DNA from 2 places in the Pseudorhizobium sp. NPDC055634 genome. Region 2 is predicted to be linked to the other one. Evidence: riboswitches for the same ligand, from Rfam matches in the RefSeq annotation. Region 2 holds a riboswitch; the other holds the start of a gene.
The links. Region 2 has a riboswitch for S-adenosylmethionine ahead of ACWGPT_RS03020 (O-succinylhomoserine sulfhydrylase). Riboswitches for the same ligand answer to the same signal wherever they lie in the genome.
Positions count from the first base shown of each region.

Region 1: it holds a riboswitch for S-adenosylmethionine, as region 2 does, so the genes downstream of both, metA (homoserine O-acetyltransferase MetA) here and ACWGPT_RS03020 (O-succinylhomoserine sulfhydrylase) in region 2, are expected to answer to the same signal.

Region 1 covers NZ_JBSHHW010000006.1:203,188-208,065, reverse strand. Annotated here, with positions in the region: gene ACWGPT_RS12360 (ABC-F family ATP-binding cassette domain-containing protein) at 1-1,418, opposite strand, end outside; gene ACWGPT_RS12355 (thiamine diphosphokinase) at 1,422-2,072, opposite strand; gene ACWGPT_RS12350 (AAA family ATPase) at 2,171-3,010, shown strand; SAM riboswitch at 3,064-3,141, shown strand; gene metA (homoserine O-acetyltransferase MetA) at 3,196-4,116, shown strand; partial or broken gene ACWGPT_RS12340 (vWA domain-containing protein) at 4,118-4,878, shown strand, end outside.
Region 2 covers NZ_JBSHHW010000002.1:41-4,918, forward strand. Annotated here, with positions in the region: tRNA gene ACWGPT_RS03010 (tRNA-Gly) at 65-138, opposite strand; gene ACWGPT_RS03015 (2'-deoxycytidine 5'-triphosphate deaminase) at 203-1,321, opposite strand; SAM riboswitch at 1,395-1,473, shown strand; gene ACWGPT_RS03020 (O-succinylhomoserine sulfhydrylase) at 1,518-2,702, shown strand; gene apaG (Co2+/Mg2+ efflux protein ApaG) at 2,863-3,255, shown strand; gene ACWGPT_RS03030 (Hsp33 family molecular chaperone) at 3,271-4,260, opposite strand; gene argF (ornithine carbamoyltransferase) at 4,426-4,878, opposite strand, start outside.

The DNA of each region.
Region 1 (4,878 bases), on a different contig from region 2:
GCAATGGTCGAGGTCACCGTCCGGTCGAGGAAGTCGCGATCGTGGCTGACCAGGATGACGGTGCCGTTGTAGCCGGCGACGATCTCCTGCAGCAGGTCCAGCGTTTCGATGTCGAGGTCGTTGGTGGGTTCGTCGAGGATCAGCAGGTTGGAAGGCTTGGCCATGATCCGGGCAAGGATCAGGCGCGCGCGCTCGCCGCCGGAAAGGTTTTTGATCGGCGTCCGCATTTGCTCGGGCTGGAAGAGGAAATCCTTCATGTAGCCCGCGACGTGACGTTGTTCGCCATTGACGAGAAGCGTCTCGCCGCGTCCGTCCGTGAGGTAGTGGGCAAGCGTGTCCTCGGGGTCGAGGTCCTCGCGCTTCTGGTCGAGGGTGGCGATCTCGAGATTGGTTCCGAGCCGGACTGTGCCGCTATCGGGCTCGAGCTGGCCTGTCAGCATTTTCAGGAGGGTGGTCTTGCCTGCACCGTTCGGGCCGACGAGGCCTATCCTGTCGCCACGGTGCACGCGGATCGAGAAGGGAGCGACGATGACGCGTTCCCCGTAGAGCTTGGTAATGGCCTCCGCCTCGATCACCAGCTTGCCGGATTCCCGGCCTTCCGATGCGGCCGCCTGCACCGTCCCCTGCGGACCCTTGTGGCCGCGGTAGGTCGCGCGCATGGTCTGCAATTCACCAAGGCGGCGCATGTTGCGCTTGCGCCTCGCCGTCACGCCGTAGCGCAGCCAGTGCTCCTCGCGCTCGATCGCCTTGCCCAGCTTGTGCTGCTCCAGTTCCTCCGCCGCCAGCACCTCGTCGCGCCAGGCTTCGAAATGGGAAAAGCCGCGGTCGAGACGACGGGAGGTGCCGCGATCTAGCCAGACGGTCGCCGTCGAGACCTTCTCCAGGAAACGCCGGTCGTGCGAGATCAGCACGAGGGCGCTTCGCGTCTTCCGGAGCTCGTCCTCCAGCCATTCGATCGTCGGCAGGTCCAGGTGGTTGGTCGGCTCGTCGAGCATGAGGATGTCGGGCTCGGGCGCCATGACGCGGGCAAGCGCCGCGCGCCGGGCTTCGCCGCCCGAGAGGCGTGCCGGGTCCTCCTCCCCGGTGAGGCCGAGATGTTCCAGGAGGTAGGTGACGCGGTAGGGATCGTCGCCGGGCCCGAGGCCTGCTTCCGCATAAGCCTGGACCGTTCGATAGCCCTGGAAGTCCGGTGCCTGCTCGAGGTACCGGATCGTCGCCCCCGGATGGCGGAATACTTCGCCCGATTGCGGCTCGACCATGCCGGCGGCGATCTTCATCAGCGTGGACTTGCCGGATCCGTTACGTCCGACGAGGCAGATGCGGTCGCCCGGTTCCACCTGCAGGCTCGCGCCGGCCAAAAGGGGCGTGCCCCCGAAGCTCAGGAAGATATCGTCGAGTTTGAGGATGGGAGGCGCCATGGGTCAGGCTCCGCTGAGGTCATAGGGGCGGGCGAGGATCATCGCCGTGCCGCGTTGAAGGGCGAAGGTGACGGGACCCTTGGCCACATTTGAAATCGTCCGGGACGAGCCGAAGGGCAGGGAGAAACTCTCCAGCGGGTAGCGGGCGTTGACGATATCGAGACCCTCCAGGTCGGAGAGACCGATCACCGAGAACAAGGAACCAGCCGGCAGGTCGATCGCGACGCGTCCCGGAAGCAGGGGCACGGCTTCTTCGGTTCCGGAGGTCAGCAGCACGTCGATGCCCCGCTCGGCAAGGCTCAGGGCATGGACGACATGCTGCAGGGCATGGTCACTTCGCTCGCCGCCGAGGGCGCCCGCAAGCACAAGGCGTCCCGCTCCCCGCTCGATTGCCTCGGCCGTCGCGATCTCTCCGTCGGTTTCGTTCTTGGCTGACGGATACGGGTGGCGCGGGACGTCCGGGAAAGCCTTCATCAGGGCCGGCTCCGTGGAGTCGAAATCGCCGACCCAAAGTTCCGGCTCGATCCCGAGGGTCGCGGCATGGCGCATGCCCCCGTCGGCGGCGATGAAGCGGCTTCCTTCGAGCGCCCGTCGCAGCCGGTCGGTGAGCGTAAGCTCGCCTCCGAGCAGGATCGTGAACGTGGACTTGGTCATTGGTGAAGCCCATAGCCCAAACGGGCCGGCGAGGGAAAGCGACTTGCATGGCATTCGCCGAGCTTTTAGGTTGCGGCCACAATCCGAACAGGTCCATCATGCAGTTCCAGGGTACCGCCGACTATATCGCCGACACCGACCTGATGGTCGCCGTCAACGCCGCGATCCGTCTCGAACGGCCGCTCCTGGTCAAGGGCGAGCCGGGGACGGGCAAGACGGAACTGGCCAGGCAGATCGCTGCCGCTCTCGGTCTCGACCTCATCGAGTGGAACGTCAAGTCGACCACAAAGGCGCAGCAGGGCCTTTACGAATACGACGCCGTGTCGCGCCTGCGCGACAGCCAGCTCGGCGACGAGCGCGTCAACGATGTGGCCAACTACATCCGGCAGGGTAAATTGTGGCAGGCCTTTTCGGCGCCCCGGAAGACCGTCCTGCTGATCGACGAGATCGACAAGGCCGACATCGAGTTTCCGAACGACCTCCTGCAGGAACTCGACCGGATGGAATTCCACGTCTACGAGACCGGCGAGACGGTGAAGGCGAGGCAGCGTCCGATCGTCATCATCACGTCCAACAATGAAAAGGAACTTCCCGACGCCTTCCTGCGCCGGTGTTTCTTCCATTACATCCGCTTTCCCGATGCCGAGACGCTGGCCCATATCGTCGAGGTGCACTATCCGGGCATCAAGCAGGAACTTGTCCGCAACGCGCTGGCGCAGTTCTACCAGATCAGGGACGTGCCGGGCCTGCGCAAGAAGCCGTCCACCTCGGAGGCCCTCGACTGGATCCGGCTGCTGGTATCCGACGATATCGACCCGGCGGACCTGCGCGCCGACGTCAAGACGATCCTGCCGCGGCTGCACGGGGCGCTTTTGAAGAACGAGCAGGACGTCCACCTGTTCGAACGCCTGGCCTTCATGGCGCGGCGGGAGCGGTGACGCTCCGTACCCGCCGACCGGAATTGACCTGCGGGGAAGAAGAGCCTATCTAGATTTCACTTCGTGGTGATTTGGCCGGCCGGCTTGCAGCCACGTTAAACAAGTCGCTAAAGGGCCGCGCGAAGTTCACTTTGACGCGCCGGTTGCGATTTGTCGCCGCCGGCTTTTTGTTTTGTGAGTGTGCGATGCCGATCAAGATTCCCGATACGCTGCCTGCATTCGGAACCCTCGTGCAGGAGGGTGTGCGGGTGATGACCGAGACGGTCGCCGTGCGTCAGGATATCCGCCCCCTGCAGATCGGGCTGCTCAATCTCATGCCGAACAAGATCCGGACCGAGATGCAGATGGCGCGGCTCGTCGGGGCTACGCCTCTGCAGGTGGAGTTGTCGCTGGTGCGGGTCGGAGGTCACAAGGCCAAGAACACGTCCGAGGATCATCTGCTCGCCTTCTACAACACCTGGGACGAGATCAAGCATCGCAAGTTCGACGGCTTCATCATCACCGGCGCGCCCGTCGAGACGCTGCCCTTCGAGAGCGTCACCTACTGGGAGGAAATGCAGCAGATCCTCGACTGGACGACGACCAACGTGCATTCGACGATGAATGTCTGCTGGGGCGCGATGGCGGCGATCTACCATTTCCATGGCGTGCCCAAGAAAGAACTGCCGGAAAAGGCGTTCGGCGTCTATCGCCACCGCAATCTCAGTCCGTCGTCCGTCTACCTGACCGGCTTCTCGGACGACTTCCAGGTGCCGGTGTCCAGGTGGACGGAGGTTCGGCGCGAGGATATCGAGAAGGTCCCCGACCTCAGGATCCTGATGGAATCCGACGAGATGGGCGTCTGTCTCGTCGAGGAGGAAAAGGGCCGCCGCCTCTACATGTTCAATCATGTGGAGTATGATTCCACTTCGCTGGCCGAGGAGTACTTCCGCGACGTCGATGCCGGGGTGCCGATCAAGATGCCGCACAACTATTTCCCGCATAACGACGTGACCCTGCCGCCGCAGAACCGCTGGCGCAGCCACGCGCATCTCCTGTTCGGGAACTGGATCAACGAGATCTACCAGACGACCGAATACGACCTGGAGCGCATCGGGACCAAGTAGAATGCTGCTTTCCTTTTTCCTTCAGCTCAAGGCAGAAAGGGTTCCCGTCACGCTGCGGGAATATCTCACCCTCCTCGAGGGGATGAAGCAGCAGCTTGCGGATTTCGACGTCGAAGCCTTCTATTACCTCGCGCGGACATGCCTGGTGAAGGACGAGCGCCACATCGACCGGTTCGACAGGGTCTTCGGCTCGCATTTTCGCGGGCTGGAGGCGGTTTCGGGAGAGGCCGGGGCCGAGGTGGTCGAGCTTCCGGACGAGTGGCTGCGCAGGCTGGCGGAAAAGCACCTGACTGAGGAGGAAAAGCGGCTCGTCGAGGCGCTCGGCGGCTTCGAGGCATTGATGGAAACGCTCCGCAAACGCCTCGAAGAGCAGAAGGGACGCCATCAGGGAGGCTCGAAGTGGATCGGCACGGCCGGAACCTCTCCGTTCGGCGCCTACGGCTACAACCCGGCCGGAACGCCGCAATGCCGTAAAGCTGCTGATGTTCTTCGATGTCGGCGGCTCCATGGACGATCACGTACGGGACGTCGAGGAACTGTTTTCCGCCGTCCGCAGCGAATTCCGGCATCTGGAGCATTTCTACTTCCACAACTGCCTCTACGAGAGCGTATGGAAGAACAACGGCCGCCGTTCGGAAAGAGTGCCGACGGAGGCGATCATCAACGGGTTCGGCAAGGACTACCGGGTCATCTTCGTCGGCGACGCGTCGATGAGTCCCTACGAGATCACCCATCCCGGTGGTTCCGTGGAGCATTGGAACC
Region 2 (4,878 bases):
AGGTTGTCACCCATGTCTTAGGTACAAACCGTTACCTATGTATCCGGATCGGACAAAGGTTAGCTGGAGCGGGTGAAGGGAATCGAACCCTCGTCGTCAGCTTGGGAAGCTGCTGCTCTACCATTGAGCTACACCCGCGACAGTGGGGCAGAGAGTTCGCCCAGTTCGCGGCGTCTGTCAAGAACCGATCGGTGCGGTCGCGTCAGCCGAGGCGGAAGTGCTTCGACAGTTTCAGGCCCTGCGCCTGGTAGTTGGAGCCGAGGCCGAGGCCGTAGAGGGCGTCCGGCTGTTCCAGCATGTGCTCGTAGACAAGCCGGCCGACGATCTGCCCGTCCTCCAGGATGAATGGGACCTCGTGGCTGCGGACCTCGAGCACCGCCCGGCTGCCCCGGCCGCCGGCAGCGGCATGACCGAAGCCTGGATCGAAGAAGCCGGCATAGTGGACGCGGAACTCGCCGACCAGCGGGTCGAAGGGCGTCATCTCGGCGGCATAGAGTGGCGGCACGTGCACCGCCTCCCGGGAAACGAGGATGTAGAATTCGTCGGGATCGAGGATGAGTTCGTTGCGCCCGCGGCTGTAGAGGGGCTCCCAGAAGTCGAAGACATCGTGCTGGGCCTTCTTGTCGACATCCACCACCGCCGTGTGGTGCTTGCCCCGGTAGCCGATCAGGCCTTCCTTGTCGCCGGCCTTGTCGCCGGCCTTGTCGCCGGCGAGGTCGATCGACAGCGCGATGCCGCCGCCGCTGACGTTCGGCTGGCTGGAGGCGACCAGCATCTCGGCCTCGTGAAGGCGCATCAGTTCCGGTTCGCCCAATAGGGCATTGCCGATCCGGAAACGTATCTGCGACAGGCGCGAGCCGCGCCGGACGACGATCGGGAAGGTACGCGGGCTGATTTCGAGATAGAGCGGACCCGAATAGCCGGCAGGGATCTTGTCGAACTCCTGGGCGAAATCGGTGATGACGCGGGTGAAGATGTCGAGACGGCCGGTCGAGCTCTTCGGATTGGCCGAGGCAGACATGTCGGCCGGCAGGTCGAGCGTCTCCATCAGGGGCACGATGTAGACGCAGCCGGTTTCCAGCACGGCGCCTTCAGAGAGATCGATCACATGCAGGCTCAGCCGGTCGAGCTTGTCCGCCACCCGGCTGTTGGGCCCGGGCATGAAGCTTGCGCGAACGCGGAAAGCCTTCGCGCCGAGCCGCAGGTCGAGGCTCGCCGGCTGGATCTGGTCGCCGTCCAGCGGCTTCTCGGACGCGAGGCGCCCGCCCTCGAACAGCGCTGCGATGGCCCGGTCGGCCAGGATTCCGGTGGTTCTCTTCATTTTGGTTCTTTCCCGTCAGCCGGACAAAACCAAATGCGCGCCATTGACGCAAGCGAGGACGGGCGGTATGGCAGCTTTATCCCGTGGTGATTTGGCCGGTCGGCTTGCAGCCACGTTAAACAAGTGGCTAAAAAGACCGGGGCGAAACCGGTCTGCTGATGCGACCGGTTTTTTTGTGTCTGAAAGGTGCAAGCGCATGACCACGAAATGGCGCCCCGCAACCCAGCTCGTCCACGGCGGGACGATCCGTTCCCAATATGGCGAGACGTCCGAAGCCATCTACCTGACCCAGGGGTTCGTCTACGAGACGGCGGAGGCGGCCGAGGCGCGCTTCAAGGGCGAGGACGACGGCTATATCTATGCCCGCTACGGCAGCCCGACCAACGACATGTTCGAGAAGCGCATGTGCCTTCTGGAGGGCGCCGAGGAGGCGCGCGCCATGGCTTCGGGCATGGCGGCGGTCGCCGCGGCAATCCTCTGCCAGGTCAAGGCCGGCGACCATATCGTGGCCGCCCGGGCACTGTTCGGATCCTGCCGCTGGGTGGTGGAGACGCTCGCACCGAAATACGGCGTGGAATGCACACTGGTCGACGGGCGCGACCTCGCCAACTGGGAGAAGGCCGTCCGCAAGAACACCAAGGTCTTCTTCCTGGAAAGCCCGACCAACCCGACGCTCGAAGTGATCGACATTGCCGGCGTGGCGAAGCTCGCCAACCAAATTGGCGCGAAGGTGGTGGTGGACAACGTGTTCGCGACGCCGCTCTTCCAGAAGCCGCTCGAGCTCGGCGCCCACATCGTCGTCTATTCGGCAACCAAGCATATCGACGGACAGGGCCGCTGCCTGGGCGGGGTCGTGCTGTCCGACCTCGAATGGATCACGGAGAGCCTGCAGGACTATTTCCGCCACACGGGCCCTGCCATGTCGCCCTTCAACGCCTGGACGCTCCTGAAGGGGATCGAGACGCTGCCGCTCAGGGTCCGCCAGCAGACGCAGAATGCCGCGCGGATCGCCGACCTCCTGGCGAACCACCCCAAGGTGGCGCGGGTCATCTATCCGGGCCGCGCCGACCATCCGCAGGCCGATATCATCGCCAAGCAGATGACCGGCGGCTCGACCCTTGTCTGCCTCGAGCTCAAAGGCGGCAAACCCGCCGCGTTTGCCCTGCAGAACGCCCTGGAAGTCGTGAAGATCTCCAACAACCTCGGCGATGCGAAAAGCCTGATCACCCATCCGGGCACCACGACGCACAAGAACCTGACCGACGAAGCGCGCGCCGAACTGGGCATCTCGCCGGGCACGCTCAGGCTTTCGGCCGGGATCGAGGACACCGACGACCTCGTCGAGGATTTCGCGCGGGCCCTGGATAAGGTGCCCGGCTGATACCGGCAGAAGGGCGCTGTCCGGCCTTCGGATAGCGCCCGGTTATCCTTAACCTGCGATAGTTTCCGCGAGGGACGGCGGAAACCGTTGCAACTCACCGGATTTCTTGACGTTATGACGCAACTGCAGCATATCGCATCCGGTATGCCAGAGGTGCCGCATGTACCGCGCCAGAACAAGAGACATAGAGGTCGTCGTCGAACCTTTCTATCTGGAGGAGCAATCCAGCCCGGAGGATAGCCGCTATGTCTGGGCCTACCATATCGTCATCGAGAACCATTCAGACCAGGCGATCCGGCTGGCGCACCGCTACTGGCACATCACCGACCAGAACGGCATCGTCGACGAGGTCGAGGGGCCGGGCGTGGTGGGCGAACAGCCGCGGCTGATGCCCGGCGATACCTACGAGTATTCCTCCGGCTGCCCGCTGGACACGCCGTCCGGCATGATGTTCGGCCACTACACGATGGAGGACGACGAGGGACGGACGTTCAACGTCGAAATCCCGGCGTTCTCGCTGGACTCGCCGGGACTTCTGAGGGTTCTCAACTGAGGGAACCGTTGCCGGTCACGCCGCCGCGAATTCCTCCGGGGCGAAGCGGTATGTGGTCGAGCAGAATTCGCAGGTCACGGTGATCTCGCCGTTCTCCTCGCTCGCGGTGATCTCCTCGGCGCTGAAGCCGTCCAGCACACCCTTGATCTTCTCGCGCGAGCAGCTGCAGCGATCCAGCACGGACTGCGGCTTATAGACCCTGACGCCGCGCTCGTGGAACAGGCGGAACAGCAGGCGCTCGATCGGCACCTGCGGATCGGTCAGTTCGTCCGTATCGATCGTCTCGACCATGACGCGGGCCTCGGACCAGCCGTCGTCCTCGCTGTGATCATGCTCGCGCTCGTCGCCATCGCCGCCGTGGAGGTCGGGCTGGCGCATGCGCTCGGGCGCCTGCGGCAGGAACTGGGCCACGAGCCCTCCCGCCCGCCAGTTGTGGCGCGGCTTTCCGGCGGCATCCCGATCCAGGAGCTCCGCCACGCCCAGCCTCACCTTCGTCGGGATCTGCTCCGACTGGCGGAAATAGACGCCGGCGATTTCCTCGAGCGACGATCCATCGAGGGGGACGATACCCTGGTAGGGCTGCATGCCGTGGCCATGGTCTATGGTGAAGGCAAGAACGCCGACACCGAGCAGCTCCGGCGGCGATGTCCGGCCTTCCGCAAGTGCGGCAGCCAGCGCCTCCTCGTCGTAACGCGCATAAGCGCGCAACGCGTCGGGGGTGGTGAAATCCGCGACCAGGAGATCGACCGGGCCGTCGCTCTTCGTCTGGACGGTGAACTTGCCGTCGAACTTCAGCGAGGTTCCGAGCAGCGCCGTCAGCACGATCGCCTCGGCCAGCAGGCGGGCGACCGGCGCCGGATAATCGTGACGCCCGAGGATCGCGTTCAGGAGCGGACCGAGCTGGACCGCGCGGCCACGGACGTCCAGGCCTTCCACCTGGAAGGGGACGACGCGATCATCGCCGGCGAAGTTGAAGTCATTCAGTTCAACGGTGGCTTCCGCCATGGTCTGCTCCCTGGCGCCTAACGGCCCAATTTCTACACGCTCGCCTCGCGACGGAACCGCCACGGCGTGAAAGTTGTCGAGAATAACGTGAATTGCCCTTCCGTCACCCGGAAAGGCTCGATAGCCGAGAGGTGGTGTCGGGCCCGCACGAAGTCAAGAACAGGCTCAAAGAGCGCCCAGGCACCACGCGAGGATGGACTTCTGGGCGTGCAGGCGGTTCTCCGCCTCGTCAAAGACGACCGACTGCGGACCGTCGATCACCTCGTCCGTCACTTCCTCGCCGCGGTGGGCGGGAAGGCAGTGCATGAAGAGCGCCTCGGGCCTTGCCTGCTTCATCAGGGCACCGTTCACCTGGTAGGGCTGGAAGATGTTGTGGCCGCGGGCCTTGTGCTCCTGGTTCATGGAAACCCAGGTGTCGGTCACGACACAGTCCGCGCCGGAGACGGCACGCTCCGCATCATGACACAGCATGATGTCGCCGCCATTGTTGCGGGCCCAGTTCAGGAACTTGTCGGACGGTTCCGATCCCATCGGCACGGCCATGTTCATGCGGTATCCGAAGCGGGCGGCACCCTCGACGAAGGAGTGGAGGACGTTGTTGCCGTCGCCCGTCCAGGC